3 regions of the Agrobacterium sp. NPDC090273 genome follow, and region 2 is predicted to be linked to each of the others. Evidence: predicted binding sites of a transcription regulator. Region 2 holds the regulator's gene; each other region holds the start of a gene.
What was found. Region 2 encodes PhoB, which activates phosphate uptake and scavenging genes when phosphate is short. Its sites were predicted from a motif close to TGTCATNNANCTGTCAT; they were not measured.
Positions count from the first base shown of each region.

Region 1: a site for PhoB is predicted at 2,388-2,404, ahead of ACIQT8_RS05440 (bifunctional 2',3'-cyclic-nucleotide 2'-phosphodiesterase/3'-nucleotidase). Genes of this name have one in related genera too.
Region 3: a site for PhoB is predicted at 2,901-2,917, ahead of ACIQT8_RS01830 (LTA synthase family protein). Genes of this name have one in related genera too.

Region 1 is NZ_JBIVYN010000001.1:1,095,496-1,101,186, reverse strand. It holds gene ACIQT8_RS05445 (DUF2087 domain-containing protein) at 1-278, shown strand, start outside; gene ACIQT8_RS05440 (bifunctional 2',3'-cyclic-nucleotide 2'-phosphodiesterase/3'-nucleotidase) at 321-2,309, opposite strand; gene ACIQT8_RS05435 (PilZ domain-containing protein) at 2,570-2,905, opposite strand; gene ACIQT8_RS05430 (DUF1203 domain-containing protein) at 3,001-3,468, opposite strand; gene ACIQT8_RS05425 (DUF4344 domain-containing metallopeptidase) at 3,627-4,514, shown strand; gene ACIQT8_RS05420 (dihydrofolate reductase family protein) at 4,563-5,210, shown strand; gene sseA (3-mercaptopyruvate sulfurtransferase) at 5,238-5,691, opposite strand, start outside.
Region 2 is NZ_JBIVYN010000005.1:80,670-86,360, forward strand. It holds gene argF (ornithine carbamoyltransferase) at 1-325, opposite strand, end outside; gene ACIQT8_RS14710 (aspartate aminotransferase family protein) at 381-1,583, opposite strand; gene ACIQT8_RS14715 (GcrA family cell cycle regulator) at 2,014-2,547, shown strand; gene phoB (phosphate regulon transcriptional regulator PhoB) at 2,616-3,302, opposite strand; gene phoU (phosphate signaling complex protein PhoU) at 3,330-4,055, opposite strand; gene pstB (phosphate ABC transporter ATP-binding protein PstB) at 4,159-4,974, opposite strand; gene pstA (phosphate ABC transporter permease PstA) at 4,991-5,691, opposite strand, start outside.
Region 3 is NZ_JBIVYN010000001.1:374,779-380,469, forward strand. It holds gene ACIQT8_RS01825 (DUF1003 domain-containing protein) at 245-778, opposite strand; gene ACIQT8_RS01830 (LTA synthase family protein) at 885-2,837, opposite strand; gene ACIQT8_RS01835 (NAD+ synthase) at 3,054-4,733, shown strand; gene ACIQT8_RS01840 (glyoxalase superfamily protein) at 4,819-5,196, opposite strand; gene ACIQT8_RS01845 (hypothetical protein) at 5,375-5,691, shown strand, end outside.

The DNA.
Region 1 (5,691 bases), on a different contig from region 2:
GCAGACTGGTGCAATGGCCTGCCCGGCGGTCGCAACAGGAACTCTGCCTCTGGTATCTGTGGTCGAAAATCCCCGCCGGGCAACGGTTCACGGAAAAGCAGTTCAGTAACCTGCTGAACGAACTGCATCTGTTTGGCGATGCTGCGATGCTGAGGCGCGACATGTTCGGGCTTGGGCTTGTGCGCCGAAACAGGGACGGCAGCGACTATCAGCGCGTCGAGCAGAAACCTCCGCCAGAGCTGCCGCTGTTGTCGCGAGCGGTCAATGCACTGAAATAGGAAAACCTCCCGGCATGAAAGCGCCGGGAGGTTTTTTCGGTGTTAGAGGAGGAGGCGGAACTTGGCGAAACCTTCCGCGCCGTCACCTGCTTCCTCGATCTTCGCGCCCTTGACCTCCGAGGCAAACTGCCGCCCCTTCGGACCGGTTTCGAAAATCGCCGTAGTGTTGGCGACTGGTGCAAACGACCAGTTGGCGTCGGCCGACGGATTGATGGTGCCCTGATCGATGATGTAACGCACAATCACATCGCGGTTGGTATCCGGTGCCACGAAGATGATCTTGTCCGTGCCGATCTCCGGGAACTTGCCGCCGCCGCTGGCACGGTAATTGTTGGTCGCAACCACGAACTTCTGTTCCGGATCGATCGGCTTGCCTTCGAACTGCAGGTTGACGATGCGGTTGCTATCCGGATTGACCGCCTTGCCGTCCTTGTCGAATTTCGCCGGTTTGGACACATCGATCTGGTAGGTCACGCCATCGATGACGTCGTAATTGTAGGACGGGAAGTCCGCATTCAACAGCGGTGCGTCCTTGGTGCCGGCCTCTACCGTGTTGAACATGCCCGCCGACATTTCCAGCCAGTTTTTCACCTGCGCCCCGGTGATCAGGACCGCCTGCACGGTGTTCGGATAGAGATAGAGGTCGGCGACGTTCTTGATGGCGATGTCACCGGCGGGGACATCGGTGTAATAGTCGGAACCGCCACGTCCTCCGGCCTTGAAGGGAGCGGCAGCCGAAAGCACCGGCAGATCCTTGTACTGCCCTTCCTTCAGCATGTCCTTGATGTACCAGGTCTGCGCATTGGAGACGATCTGAACGGACGGATCATCGGCCACCAGCGCGAAATAGGAGTAGAGCGGGGCAGATGTCTTGCCGACGGGGCGACGCACATAGGCAAGCGTTGCCTCATGTTCCGCCTTGGCCGCCGCCACGACTTCCGGCTTGTCCCTCACATCGGCAACAATCTTGCGATTGTCGTCGCGGTGATAGATCGGCCGTGCTTCCGATGTGAAATCGACGATCTTCCAGCTCTTGCCGTCCTTTTCGAGCAGCAGGTCGATCAGACCCATATGCGAGCCCCAGAAGCCGGCCATCACCGCGGGCTTGCCCATCAAGGTGCCCTTTACCGGATCGGCGCCGGCAATGCCGTCCCAGGTTTTCGGGCCGGGGAAGACCAGATGCTGGTGGCCGGTAAAGATTGCATCGATGCCTTCCACGCCTGCAAGGTAAAGCGAGGCGTTTTCCATGCGTTCGCTCTGTCCCTTGCCGTCGATGCCGGAGTGGGAGAGTGCGATGACGATGTCGGCGCCCTGTTCCTTCATCACCGGAACCCAAGCCTTTGCCGCCTCGACGATGTCGCGGGTCTGCGCCTTGCCTTCGAGGTTTTTCGAATCCCACATCATGATCTGCGGCGGCACGAAACCGATGATGCCGATCTTGATCGGGCTCGTCGCGCCCGCACCGTCACGGATCTGCTTTTCCATGATGACATATGGCTTGAAGAAAAGTTCGTCCTGCTTCGGGTCGGAGGCAAGCTGGCCCTTGGTCAGGTTGGCACAGACATAAGGGAAACTCGCGCCGGCCAGCGTGTTGAACATATAGTCGAGCCCGTAGTTGAACTCGTGGTTGCCGAGCGTGCCGCAATCGTATCCCAGCACATTCATGGCGTTGACGACGGGATGTTTGTCGCCGGCCTTCATGCCGCGCTCATAGGCAATGTAGTCGCCGAGCGGATTGCCCTGCAGGAAGTCGCCATTGTCGACCAGCATCGAGTTTCCGGCCTCGGCGCGGATGGCATCGATGATCGACGCGGTGCGGGCAAGACCCATCGTGTCGTTCGGCTTGTCGGCGTAATAATCGTAAGGGAAGACGTGAACGTGAATATCCGTCGTTTCCATGATGCGCAGATGCGCCTGATTGTTTGCGGCGCGTGCCGCGAAGGGGTGCAGCACCACGAAGGCCGAGGAAGCGGCAATGCCGCCGAGAAGCGAGCGTCTGGTGATCGGATGGAGGGCAAGGTGCGACGACATGGGAACTCCTTCAGTGGAAGCGTGCATTGTCATGAAGATGACAACCTAGAAGCAATCGCAGAGGAGTCCATCACCAAAATGACAAGCCGGTGACGGTCGTGAGGTTTTTCAACCGTTTGATAAATTTTTTGTCGATTGACCGGAATGTGCTGACGGGCCCGATGAGGATCAAGGCATTTTCAGACGGCAAGAATAAAAAGAGAAATCGCCCCGTTCAGGCATGAAACGGAGCGATTTTCCGATCGGATATCCCGCAGGCGCTAGCGAGCCAGGGTCGGCTTTACCTCTTCATGGAAGAAGCGGAAGTAGGAGGAAAGCTGCGCCAGCGTGTTGGTCGAGAGCTTCAGCTGAAGTCCCAGACGGTTCATGTGCTGCCACTGAACGACGCCTTCGAGATAACCGAGGTCCTCGCTCTCCACCTTCACGCGGCTGCCTTTCTGGGCAGAAAACGCTCCGTCCAGCTCCAGCGCCATGCCGGTTTCGGAAAGATCGATCACGCGCGCCTTTGTTGCCTGATTGACATAACGCACGGTGGCAAAAATCCGAGTCCTGCTGCGCTGCGCGCCACGCGTTGGCATGTTGAGATTGTTCGTCATTGTCTGCTCACGCAATTGTTTCGACTGTCCTATGCTGGCACACAAAGCTTGAACCGCATTTAGCACTATCCTTAAAATTGCAGGCAATTTGCGAATTACGCGGCATCGATGCGGCACTGGAAGCAATTGTTGCGGGCCGAGCGAACATGCACATAGGCGACGTCGTCACGCTGCAGAAGCTGGCTGGCACGCGCGGCGATCTGGTCCGTCGCGGTCACGGCGCCAGTGCCATAGACAATGCGCTCATTCTCACCATATCCGCGCACGATGTAATCGGGGCTTTCCAGCATCGGCGGCAGCGCATCCGTCTCGGGATAGCGTTGGCATTCATCGGCGTGAAGAAAGATCGGCCCGGTCTCCGCATAGGGCTGCAGTGCGCTGAAGGGGCGATAGGCGAGGATCAGCATGCCTTCGCCTTCGCCGATGTCGCCAAGGCAATGGCGGCAGGGCATACCACCCGGTGACACGGCTTTTTCCGGTGCATTGCCATAGGCATCGGCTTCGCCGGCGCGAAAGGCTGCGGCTTCCTGTTCCGACATGGCGGTAAAAACGATTTGGGTCATGGTGGTCTCCGGTCAGTTAGGCGTTGCTACTTTGCCGCTATGATCCCGAAACGCTCGGCTATCCACCCGATTCTTGCGATGGGATGCAACCACCCCATTGCGGGATGCGTTGCCTTGGGGAATCAGTGTTGCTCCTCGATTCCGGAAGGTCCGATTTTATGATCCGTCGTTTGCTGACTGCCTTGCCGATGGTCCTTGTTTCCTTGACTGCACCAACGCACGTCCAGGCACAATTTGCCTCGGGTCTGGACGACCTTTCGGACGATCAGCTTCAGCAGGCGGTCAACTTCGTCATCGGCAATGCAATCTTCTCGCTCTATCATGAAAGCGCGAAGATGATGATTACCGACTTCGGTGTTGCGGATGCCGGCAGCAGTCAGGAGCCTGCCGATCAACTGGCCGGAACAATGATCCTTCAGGCCAATGAGGAGTGGCTCGATACCGCGCTCGTCAATGCCACCGATAGCTGGTATCTCGGCCGCGATGCGGAAAGCCTGCCTCTGCATGAGCCGCCGGTTCATTCGGTCCTCATTCCCAACAAGAACCGTGACCGTGACATGGCCTGCCTGATGGTCGGACGGGACAAGGAAGGCTACGGCGACCTTGCCGCCATGATGGGGCTTGAGGGCGGCGATTTTCAGAAATGCGAGGCATCCTATCCGGCGATCGCTTCGGCCTGGGAAGATTTCCTGCGTCCGCATCAGGTGGGCAAGCCGACCAGCAAGTTCACGATCAGCTATCAACCAGCCCGTGATCCGGCGCTTGAATCCTACGCGATCATGATCCGGGAATCGAAGGTTCTCGATCTCATCAGCCGCAGCTTCGGCGCCTACGCCTTGAAGGGCGACGTCAAGTTGACGGCAAAATCCTGCGGTCGACCCGATGTCTACTGGTCGGCGGAAAACCGCGAAATCACCTATTGCTACGAACTCGGCAAGTTCCAGGCGGAGCTGATCTCGGCGCATTTGTCGGAAGGCGGAAGCGAGAAGGAAAGCGAGTCGGTGAAGGAAATTCCGACCGCAGTGAATCTCGGCCTGGAATTGTAACCCGAACAAACTCTGTTACCTTTTCCTCCGACATATGAGGAGGATGAGATGTCACGGCTGGTCGTTCGCAGTTTTTCAATCTCACTGGATGGTTTTGGCGCAGGTCCGGATCAAAGCCTTCAAAACCCGCTGGGCGTTAAAGGCGAAACACTCCACAACTGGGCTTTCGGCACGAAGACTTTCAGGACGATGTTCGGCCAGGACGGAGGATCGACCGGTGTAGACGAAGGCTTCGCAGCCAGCGGTTTCGAAAATATCGGCGCCTGGATATTGGGGCGCAACATGTTCGGCCCTGTCCGTGGCGCGTGGCCGGATGAGAACTGGAAGGGCTGGTGGGGCGAAGAGCCGCCATACCACGTGCCGGTCTTCGTGCTGACAAATCATCCACGCGCCTCCTTCGACATGAAGGGCGGTACGACGTTTCACTTTATCACGCATGGCATCGAGGAAGCACTTGAAGCAGCAAAAGCGGCGGCAGGCGGCAAGGACGTGAGATTAGGTGGCGGCGTTTCCGTGATCCGCCAATATCTGCAGCAGCAACTGATCGATGATCTGCATCTTGCCCAGTCGCCGGTGCTGTTGGGCAAGGGCGAAAATCTGCTGTCCGGGCTTGATCTGCCTGCACTCGGTTATCAGTGCCGTGAAACGGTACGCGGCGAAAACGCCACGCACCTTTTGATTGGAAGAACCGGATAGGGGCTCGCCTGTGGACGAGCCTGCCACTCAGCTCTTTCTTGAAATTTCAAGCAGTTCCGTTTCGGTCAGCGGCTCGACCCAGGCCTCGTAAGTCCCAACCGGCGAAAAGCCCATCATCTGGTAAAGCTGCAGGGCGCGTGGGTGGTCGAGCGTGTTGGTCGTAACCGTCACGCGCTTCGTGTTGTCCTGCCACGCGGCGTAGAGCGCCTGCAGCAGAAACCATTTGCCGACACCAGCGCCGATTGCCTCTTCCAGAAGGCCGAAATAGGACAGTTCGGTCACGTCCTCATCGACCTTGTGCAGTTCGAAGAAACCGGCCGGGGCGCCATTCATGTAAAGCACTGTCACGCTGTTGGCCGGATCGCGCAGCACGGCGGAAAGAGCTGCATCATTCATGCGCATGCGTTTTTGCCAGTGCCAGCGCTTGCCGACGCGCCAGTAGAGGTAGCGGTAGAAGTGCAGGGGAATATTGTTGACCCGC
Region 2 (5,691 bases):
GATCCGTGGTGCGGATCATGATCGCGTCCACATAACGCGACAACACCTTGGCAGTGTCGCCGATGGTCTCGGCGCGGCCAAGCTGCATCTCTGTGCCGGAGAGGAAAAGCGTTTCGCCGCCGAGCTGGCGCATGCCTACGTCAAAGGAAACACGGGTTCGGGTAGAGGGCTTTTCGAAAATCATCGCCAGCATTTTGCCGGCAAGCGGCTTTTCTGCCGTACCGTTTTTCGTGGCGATCTTGCGCACCCGCGCATCGTCGAGAATTGTCCGCAAATCCTCTGAGCCGACGGCAGAGAGGTCGAGAAAATGTTTTGGTGAAGCCATGCTACCCTGTCCCAATGCTTGCGGACCTGTCAAAGCAGGTCCGCCTTAACCCTTGTCACGCGATCTTCGCCTGCTTTGCCGCTGTCAGAGAGGCGGCAGCCGTTTCGATACGCGAAAGACCCTCTCGCGCTTCTTCCGCCGTGGTAACAAGCGGCGGCAGAAGGCGCACCACGTTGTCGCCCGCAGGCACGCCGAGCAGATGCTCTGCTCGCATCGCCTGCAGCAATTCGCCTGATGGTACGCGCGCCTTGATGCCGAGAAGCAAACCTTCGCCACGGATTTCCTCGATCACGTCGGGGAAGCGATCCTTGAGCGAAGCAAGCCCCTGACGGAACACCAGCGCGACATCACGCACTCGTTCAAGGAAGCCGTCCGCAAGAACAACGTCCAGTACGGCATTGCCGACGGCCATGGCGAGCGGATTGCCGCCATAGGTCGTGCCGTGCACGCCTGCGGTCATGCCGGAAGCCGCATCAGCCGTCGCAAGGCAAGCGCCGAGCGGGAAGCCGCCCCCAATACCCTTTGCAACAGCCATGATGTCAGGCGCAACGCCAGTCCACTCGTACGCAAACAGTTTGCCGGTACGTCCAACACCCGTCTGAACCTCATCAAAGATCAGCAGCATGCCGTGTTCGTTGCAGAGATCACGAAGCGTCTGCAGGAATTCCTTGCTGGGCGCGCGAATGCCGCCCTCACCCTGGATCGGTTCGATCAGCAGGGCTGCCGTCTCATTGGTGATAACGGCTTTCAAGGCCTCGAGATCACCGAACGGTACCTGATCGAAACCTTCAACCTTGGGGCCGAAACCTTCGAGATATTTCTGCTGCCCGCCTGCAGCGATTGTTGCCAGCGTCCGGCCGTGGAACGCACCTTCAAAGGTGACGATGCGGAACTTTTCCGGGTGGCCCTTGGAGTAGTGATAACGGCGTGCAGTCTTGATGGCACATTCCAGCGCCTCAGCACCGGAGTTGGTGAAGAACACCTTGTCAGCAAATGTTGCTTCGGTCAGGCGCTTTGCGAGCTTTTCCTGTCCGGGCACTTCATAAAGGTTGGAAACGTGCCAGACCTTTTCAGCCTGCGTCTTGATAGCCTCGACGAGATGCGGATGCGCATGCCCCAAGGAATTGACAGCAACACCGGCCGCAAAATCGAGATATCGCTCGCCGCTTTCCGTGAACAGCCAGACGCCCTCACCGCGTTCGAAACGCAGCGGCGCTCTTGAAAACGTATCAAACAATGGCGCGTTGGCTTCGGCCATGGCTGCATCACTCCTTGCGCAAATGCGCTTTCATATCGTTGTCAATAGGTGGACAAGGTTATCCCTTGCCTGAAAATCAAAAATGCCGCCTTGCGGCGGCTGGGGCACTATTGTCACTTCAACTGCCGATGTCAACAAAAGTCCTCATTTTCCGGCGTTCCCAAGTCATAGTGGGAACACGTGACCGAACCACAAGGTGTTGCCTTTCGGACTCTCCTGAACAGCAAGTTGGGGAAAACCGGAAAATCGATTCCAGATGATTCCCGCGACTCTTGCCACGGAGTCAGCCTCACACTAGGTTAATCGTCAATTACTAGACTGCATTGCGGCGGAACTAGTCACCAAAAATCCGGCGGAATTGACACTCGGAGTGCGCTCGCGAGATGGAGAAGGATTCTGCCGAAATAGACGCGACGAGCGGAGAAGCGGCATGAACTGGACGGATGAACGAGTCGAAAAACTCAAGAAACTTTGGTCCGAGGGCCTCAGTGCCAGCCAGATAGCGGCACAGTTGGGTGGTGTAAGCCGTAACGCCGTTATCGGCAAGGTTCACCGTCTCAATCTTCCGGGCCGCGCCAAGGCTGGCGGAACCGTGACATCGGCGCGCTCTGCACCGAAGCGTACGGCACCAGCGGCACCTCGTACGGCAACCTACACCGCCCGCGTCAACACCACGCCGGTTCGGACCGTGGCACGCGCCAGCGTTGCGACAGCCCTTCACGAAGAGATGGATATCGAGACCGCTCAGGTGCTCGAATACGTTCCTTCGCGCGATATCGTTACGCCGGCCTCGCGCCGCCTGACGCTGACGGAATTGACCGAGCGCACCTGCAAGTGGCCGGTTGGCGACCCGCTGAAGGACGACTTCCATTTCTGTGGCTGCGAAGCCCTGGAATCTTCGCCCTACTGCAAGTTCCATGCGAAGCTCGCCTACCAGCCTGTCAGCGAACGCCGCAAGGCATAAGCGGAACAACACGGAATAAAAAAACGGGCCTTACGGCCCGTTTTTCGTTTAGGGTATGTGATGTTGGATTATGCCGCTTCCATGGAATAACCGGCGCCACGGACCGTGCGGATGACATCCTGCATGTTCGAAAAATTGAGCGCCTTGCGCAGACGGCCAACGTGGACGTCAACGGTCCGTTCGTCCACATAGATATCGTGACCCCAGACGCCATCCAGCAACTGCGAACGGGAGAAAACACGACCCGGCGATGTCATCAGGAATTCCAGAAGACGGAACTCGGTCGGTCCCAGGCGCACTTCACGCGTCTTACGATGCACGCGGTGCGTTTCCCGATCCAGTTCGATGTCGCCGCATTTCAGGACTGACGACAAAACCTCTGGGCGGGCGCGACGCAGCATCGCCTTGACGCGTGCCATCAGTTCCGGCGTGGAGAAGGGTTTCACCACATAGTCATCCGCGCCTGTGGCGAGACCGCGAACGCGTTCGCTTTCTTCGCCACGCGCTGTCAGCATGATGATCGGCAAACGTTCGGTTTCCGCCCGCATCCTCAACCGGCGGCACAGTTCGATACCGGAGACGCCAGGCAACATCCAGTCCAGGATCAGGAGGTCGGGAACCCGCTCCTGCAATCTGATCTCGGCCTCATCGCCACGCGGTATCGTGTCGACGTCGTAACCCTCAGCCTCAAGATTGTAACGAAGCAGAACGCTCAGCGCCTCTTCATCTTCAACAACTGCAATCTTCGGTACCATACTGAACTCCGCAGGTCTGCCGGTCTGTTACTCGGTCACGGAACCGAGAGTGTTGGAACTATCGTCCTTCGGACGCTCACCTTCCGGCTGGCTGCCGGTGGTCATGTAGTAGATCGTCTCGGCGATATTGGTCGCATGGTCGCCGATACGTTCGATGTTCTTGGCGCAGAACAGAAGATGCGTGCAGGTCGTGATGTTGCGCGGATCTTCCATCATGTAGGTCAGCAGCTCGCGGAAGAGCGAGGTGTACATCGCGTCGATTTCTTCATCGCGTTCGCGGATGGCCTGCGCCTTCTCAGCCGAACGTGTCGAATAAACATCGAGAACTTCCTTGAGCTGCACGAGGGCAAGCTCGGAGAGATGTTCGAGGCCGCGAGCCAGCTTGCGTGGAACACCGGTTCCTGCAACGGCAATCACGCGCTTGGCGGTGTTTTTGCCGAGATCGCCGACGCGCTCAAGATCCGCCGCAATGCGCAGCGTACCGATGATTTCGCGCAGGTCGGCAGCCATTGGCTGGCGCTTGGCGATGGTGACGATGGCCTTGTCGCCGATTTCACGCTCGGCGTGGTCAAGGATCGCGTCGTCGGAAATCACCTTCTGCGCCAATGCCGCATCGGAATTGACAAGGGCGCGAACGGCGTCCGCGCACATCTGCTCCGCCAGGCCGCCCATTTCGGCAATCCGGCGGCTGAGGAATTTCAACTCGTCGTCGTAAACCGACATGATATGCGAATGCGTCGTTGTCTGTGTCATGATCTCGTCCCTGGGCTTTGCCTTCCGTTTTCACCTGCTGATGGCGGGTGGCAGAACGGAGGCGCCAAACTTGTTCGGTTTCTCTGAGGCGCTGAGCGGGCAATCAGCCGAAGCGGCCCATGATGTAGTCCTGCGTGCGCTGGTCATCCGGGTTGGTGAACATCTTGTCCGTTTCGTTCTCCTCGACCAGATGGCCAAGATGGAACATCGCGGTGCGCTGCGAGACGCGAGCGGCCTGCTGCATGGAGTGGGTTACGATCACGATCGTGAAGTTGGCACGCAGCTCATGGATCAGTTCCTCGACCTTGGCGGTAGCGATCGGGTCGAGGGCCGAGCAAGGCTCGTCCATGAGGATCACTTCCGGGGACACGGCAACTGCGCGTGCGATGCAAAGGCGCTGCTGCTGACCGCCGGACAGACCCGTACCGGATTCATGCAGACGATCCTTCACCTCATTCCACAGACCGGCCTTCTGCAGGCTGGACTCGATGATCTGGTCCATATCCGCCTTGTTACGGGCGAGGCCATGGATACGCGGACCGTAAGCAATGTTTTCGTAGATCGACTTCGGGAACGGGTTCGGCTTCTGGAACACCATGCCGACACGAGCACGCAGTTCCACCACGTCGATTGCCGGATCGTAGATATCATCCGTATCGAGCGTGATCTTGCCGGTGACCTTACAGCCATCGATCGTATCATTCATGCGGTTCAGGGTACGCAGGAAGGTGGATTTGCCGCAACCGGACGGACCAATAAGCGCAGTAACGGTATTTTCGCGGACATTCAGGTTCACGTCGTAAAGCGCGCGCTTTTCGCCGTAAAAAACCGAAACGTCCTTGCCAATCATCTTGTACGAAACTTCATTCATTTTCTTGTCCAGCGCCTTTTCAACTGCTGCTTCCGACAACATGTTCATAGCTTTCTAGCTCCCTTTACCAGCGCCGTTCGAAGCGGCGACGCAACAGGATTGCGCCAACATTCATGACGATGAGGAACAGGAGCAGGATGATGATAGCGCCAGATGTTCTTTCGACAAAGGCACGCTCTGCTTCGTTCGCCCACATGTAAATCTGTACCGGCAGTGCCGTCGAAGGATCGAGCGGCGTCGTCGGGTAGTTCGCAACGAAGGCCACCATGCCGATCAAAAGCAGCGGCGCCGTTTCGCCAAGGGCGTGTGCGAGGCCGATGATCGTGCCGGTCAGAATGCCAGGCATGGCAAGCGGCAGCACGTGGTGGAAGATCGTCTGCATCTTCGATGCGCCAAGACCAAGGGCAGCGGCGCGAATGGACGGTGGCACAGCCTTGAGGGCAGCGCGGGTCGCGATAATGATGGTTGGCAGCGTCATCAATGTCAGGACGAGACCGCCGACCAGCGAGGCCGAGCGCGGAAAGCCCATGAAGTTGATGAAGACCGAGAGACCAAGCAGACCATAAACGATCGAAGGAACAGCCGCGAGGTTGTTGATGTTCACCTCGATAAGATCCGTCAGGCGGTTTTTCGGTGCAAACTCCTCGAGATAGATCGAGGCTGCAACGCCAATCGGCAACGACAGCACGAGAACGATCATCATCATGTAGAAAGAGCCGATCAGCGCCACGCCGACGCCGGCAGCTTCCGGACGGCTCGACGCGC
Region 3 (5,691 bases), on a different contig from region 2:
ACATTAATGCATTTGCGATGACCGGAACTGTTGTCCGGCCTGGCGTCGCTGCGAAACGGGCATGATGCCCTTTCGACGGAGGGAACTGATTCCCTTGCCTTGCCCGCAAGAGTGCAATGCAACAAACGCCTGCGTCAATCTGTAGCGGAAGATTCTGACGGATTCGTAACCGGAACAGCCAATCTCCGTTTTGCGACGTGGAAAATGAATGGCTGCTGTTATCGCCGGGCAGATTGCCGCCGGTTCAGAGCTTCCTGTCTGTTACCTTGCTATGAAGCTGCGCCAGTTCCTGCCGCAGCAGGGCGAGTTCGGCCAGAACCTTCACGTCGATCTTTTCGTGCAGGGACAGAACCTCAAGCTCGGCCTTGAGATTGACTTCATAGTCCTTGGCGGCCTCGAAGCGGTCACGCGCCGCCTGCCGGTTCTGCGACATCATGATGATCGGCGCCTGGATGGCTGCGAGCATGGAAAGCAGCAGGTTGAGGAAGATGAACGGGTAGGGGTCAAAGGCACCGGTGGTAAGGATGATGGTGTTGATCACCGCCCAGAAGATCAGGAAACAGCAGAAGCCGATGATGAAGCCCCAGGAGCCACCGACCCTGGCAATGCCATCGGCCAGTTTGTCACCAAGGCTGGCGCCGGCGGAAAACTCCGCATTCGTGTCCGTCGAGATCAGCTTCTTCTGGTGCGACAGTTCCAGAATGCGCCGCTCCACCTCGCCAATCTCGCGGGACGAGCGTTTGAAATGCGAAACGATATAGTCGGAGATATCTGACACGGCGGAACCCCGCTTGGCTTTTGTACGTGCTGAGACATAAGCCCGCATGGCGACGGAATTCAAATGATTTCCGTGCCATGCGGGCCGGCGTCCCTCGCCGATGGGGTCAGACTGACGGCTGCTGCTCCGTGTTCAGCCAGTTGAAGCCTGGGAAGAAGCGCTCGCGGCCGTATTGCTTGCCAAACATCATATCGAATTGCAGCATGCGATAATTGCTCACCGACTGGGGAACGTCCTTCGGTGAAATCGACCAGTCGGGCAGGGCGTCGCCCTCCTTCGTCACCAGCATGTGCCTGTCGATGACGGAGAACTTGTCCTGAAGTTCACCGAGTGTATCCGTATAGAACGGGTCGGAGAAGCCTGCCGTCTTGAGAATGTGGTAGGGCAACAGGGACGGGCTGATCGTACCGATGTTCTTCTGCACGCCCTTTTTCGACGACCAGACGACGAGTGGCGTTTCGTGTTCCTTTTTCATGACGTCGAGCGGCGCGCGGCGGCTTGCCACCATGCCCGGCATATAGCCGCTTTCCATGAAGGTACGGCCAAGCGGCGGCAGATGGTCGCCGAAAAGAACGATGATGGTTTCGCGGTCGCGCTTCTTGGCCCACTTCATCAGCTTGACGAGGGATTCATCGGCTTCGACCACGCCCTGCGTGTAGGTGGTGAGCGCCTGCGATGCCGGTGCGGAGAGATCGCCGCTGACGCCAATGGTATTGGCAGCGTAACGATCGGCCTCGTAAGGGCCATGTCCCTGCAGGGTGACGGCAAAGAGGAACAGCGGGTTCGCGGTCTGGTCCGCGGTCGTCATGATCTCTTCCATCAGCGCGTCGTCAGAGGCAAAGTTGCCGCGCTTTTCCATCGGAGGCAGGGTTTCTTCCGAGCGGAATTCCTCGAAACCGAAGTTCTTGTAGACTTCCTTGCGGTTCCAGAACCATTCCTGGAACGGGTGCATGGCAATGGCCGAATAACCTTCGCCACGGAAGAAGCTGGCGAGCGAGGGAACTGGGCGACGGATATATTGCTGATAGGGAATGCTGCCATAGGGCAGGAAGGCGTTGGAGAAGCCGGTCAGCGCCTCGAATTCCACATTGGCCGTCATGCCACCGAACTCCGGCGAAAACACGTTGCCGGATTGCTTGGCGCGGATTGCCGGCATCGGATCGGCTGAAAGCTCGACGTTTTTCAGTCGTGTCGGGTCCCACAGCGATTCACTCATCAGCATGATGACATCAGGGTAATCGCTCTTGTTGGCAGCAAAGGCGGAGGAATCAGGCATCAGTTCGGCGATGGTGTTTTCGCTGTAGCCGTCGGGTGCCGAGACATTGGCCATCGGAATGTTGAAGGCAAAGGCCATCAGGAAGCCGTTGTGACGGTAATTTTCCTTCTGGTCCCACATCATGGGGATGATGTTGAGGCGGTCACGCATCCAGGAGTAATGTGAATACTCCATCAGCGAACCGAGACCGGCCAGCAGGGGCAGGGCCAACGCAAGGCTCAGGACACGCTCGCGCCAGCGCAGCGATGGCGCATGTTTGCGAACGGAGATCCACGCAAAGACCAGCACTCCGACAACGGCGCAGAGGCCGAGGACGACAAGTGCCGCCACCAGCGGCTGGGCTTTCAGCATGGTCGGCAGGAGTTCAACGATCTGACGGCCGAACAGCAGGTCGGAGGGGTAGAGCGGATCGGAAAGATAGGTCTGTTTCTGTGCCGAAATCAGCGCCACCAGCAGCAGTGTCGGAGCAACGACGATCAGCGACAGATAACGGCGGCCGAAAACGGCATCGAGCGCGATAATCAGCAGCGCCAGCGAGGCAATGGTTGTCATGCCGGGGCGAACGGACGAGGTGAGAAACGGCCCAACATCTGTCAGCGTGCCGCGCACGATCCATTCCAGTGCAACAATCAGCAGAATGGAGATCACCACAAGATTGGCGGTCGTGTAGGCAATCGCCGCACCTTTGGAAAGGGCACGGTTGGAAAGGCCGCGAGCCAGGCCAAACGAAAAGACAGACTTCGCCTTTTCGGAAGCCGCTGTTTCAGGCGCCGAATTTCTCAAACTCTTAAACTCCGGTATGCAGTGCGACGTGACGAAGCGGGAGTGAATCGTATGTCGCGAAAGTGTCATGTAACTGTCACATAAGCGGGATGAATGCGACATGAACTTTGCGTTCACACACAGATGGCGCGATAACCTCTGCGTGAACGCAAGAGATGATGCGCGCACTGCATTTGCCGCGTTGCGGAGCGGGCGCGAGCGCGGTAATGAAGAGCCATGAGCGACAGACAGACCACTGCGAACCATCTCCGGATTGCCGTCGGGCAGTTCAATCCCACAGTCGGCGACGTGGCGGGCAATCTCGTCAAGGCGCGTGAGGCGAGAGCCGATGCGGCAACGCAAGGGGCCGATCTCCTGCTTCTGACGGAGCTGTTCATTTCCGGCTATCCGCCTGAAGATCTGGTTTTGAAGCCGGCTTTTCTGAAAGCTTGCCTCAAGGCCGTGGAAGAACTGGCAGCGGATACGGCCGATGGCGGGCCGGGCGTGATTATTGGGTTCCCGCGCCAAGGCGAGACCGGCCGGCACAATTCTGTGGCGCTTATCGACGGTGGCAAGATCATTGCGCTGCGCGACAAGATCGACCTGCCCAACTACGGCGAGTTCGACGAAAAACGCGTCTTTTCGGAAGGTTCGATTTCCGGCCCCTATAATTTCCGGGGCGTGCGGATCGGCATTCCGATCTGCGAGGAAATCTGGAACGACATGGGTGTCTGCGAGACGCTGGCGGAAAGCGGCGCCGAGCTACTGCTGGTGCCGAACGGTTCGCCCTATTATCGCGGCAAACTCGATGTTCGCCATCAGGTCGCGCTGAAACAGGTGATCGAAAGCGGCTTGCCGCTGATTTTCGCCAACCAGCTTGGTGGCCAGGACGAACTGGTGTTCGACGGCGCAAGCTTTGCCTTCAATGCCGACAAGACGCTGGCCTTCCAGATGAGCCAGTTCGAGGCGACGCTTGCCGTTACCGACTGGAAGCGCAACGGCGATGGCTGGCGCTGTGAAAACGGGCCGTTCTCGAAAATTCCTGAAGGCGAAGAGGCTGACTACCGGGCCTGCCTGCTTGGCTTCCGCGACTACGTCAACAAGAACGGCTTCAAGAGCGTGGTTCTCGGCCTTTCCGGCGGCATCGATTCGGCCATCTGCGCGGCAATCGCCGTGGATGCGCTGGGCGAGGAGCGGGTTCGCTGCATCATGCTGCCATACCGCTACACTTCCGAGGATTCGCTGAAGGATGCTGCGGACTGCGCCAGGGCACTTGGCTGCCGTTACGATATCGTGCCGATTGCCGAGCCGGTGGACGGTTTCATGTCGGCGCTGTCGGACCTGTTCGAAGGCACGGAAGAGGGCATTACCGAAGAAAACCTGCAGAGCCGTGCCCGTGGAACGATCCTGATGGCCGTTTCCAACAAGTTCGGCTCAATGGTGGTGACGACGGGTAACAAGTCGGAAATGTCGGTCGGCTATGCTACTCTTTATGGCGACATGAACGGTGGCTTCAACCCGATCAAGGATCTGTACAAGATGCAAGTCTACGCAATTTCGAAATGGCGTAATGACCATGTGCCGCCTGGCGCCCTCGGCCCTTCGGGCGAGGTCATTCCGCAGAACATCATCTCCAAGGCGCCATCCGCCGAGCTTCGCCCCAACCAGACGGACCAGGATTCGCTGCCGCCATATCCGGTCCTCGATGATATTCTGGAATGCCTGGTCGAGCAGGAAATGTCGGTTGAAGATATCGTGGCGCGTGGTCATGACGTTGCCACCGTGCACCGCATCGAGCATCTGCTCTATCTCGCCGAATACAAACGCCGCCAGTCGGCGCCGGGCGTTAAGATCACCAAAAAGAACTTCGGCCGCGACCGGCGTTACCCGATCACCAATCGCTTCCGTGACCGGTAGTTTTTTATGACGCGCAACTTTAGCTGCGCGTCATTTTCACCGCCGGCAAACGGCACGGAGTGAACCGCGCCGCCGGATCTGGCCTTTATATGGCTTGCCCGACATCGATGCGGTTGCCATCCGGGTCTTCGAAAACGAAGGCCCGCAAACCGTAGTCCTTGTCCTGCAGGCCCTTGATGATGCGCAGGCCGTTTGCCCTGCAAAGGGCGTGCAGCGCGTCGACATCGCTCACCATCATATGCGCCACGTTGAAGGGGGCTGCCTTGTGCGATGGCTGCAAGGTCAGGTGAAGTTCAGCATTGCCCTGCTTCAGGATCATGAAGCCAACGGGATTGCCGTTTTCGAAAGTTTTGGTGAAGCCCAGCACGCCCACATAGAAATCATGGGCCTTCTGGATATTCTTGACGGGAAGCATTGCGGCGACACGGCCGAACCGGATCGCTTGATCGGCATTGGTATTCATCGAGAAACCTCGAAGGAGAGAGGGCGACAGACGCGGACGGTGCCGGTTCGTTGCCATGCTCCAAATTTTCGTATGCAGGACGGTGCCTGCGACGTTGTGACCATAGAGACAGCTTCGGGGTATGCAAGCGCCAAATGTTTCGGCCATAGTGCGGGTCGATGACGAAGCGGGAGGCAGAATGCGCAGTTCGATCGAAATCTATAATATCCGCACACGCCAGGCGCGGGTGGTCTGGCAGACACCGGAACTGTTCGAGGCGCCGAACTGGTCGCCTGATGGCACGTATCTGCTCTTGAATTCCGAGGGATTTCTCTATCGCCTGCCGCTTTCCGGCGATCCTTCGCCTCAGAAGGTCGACACGGGGTTTGCGACGATCTGCAACAACGATCACGGCATTTCACCCGATGGGTCGATGTATGCGCTCTCGGACAAGGTGGAGTTCGGCAAGAGCACCATCTATCTTTTGCCATCCTCCGGTGGCGCGCTGAGGCTGAT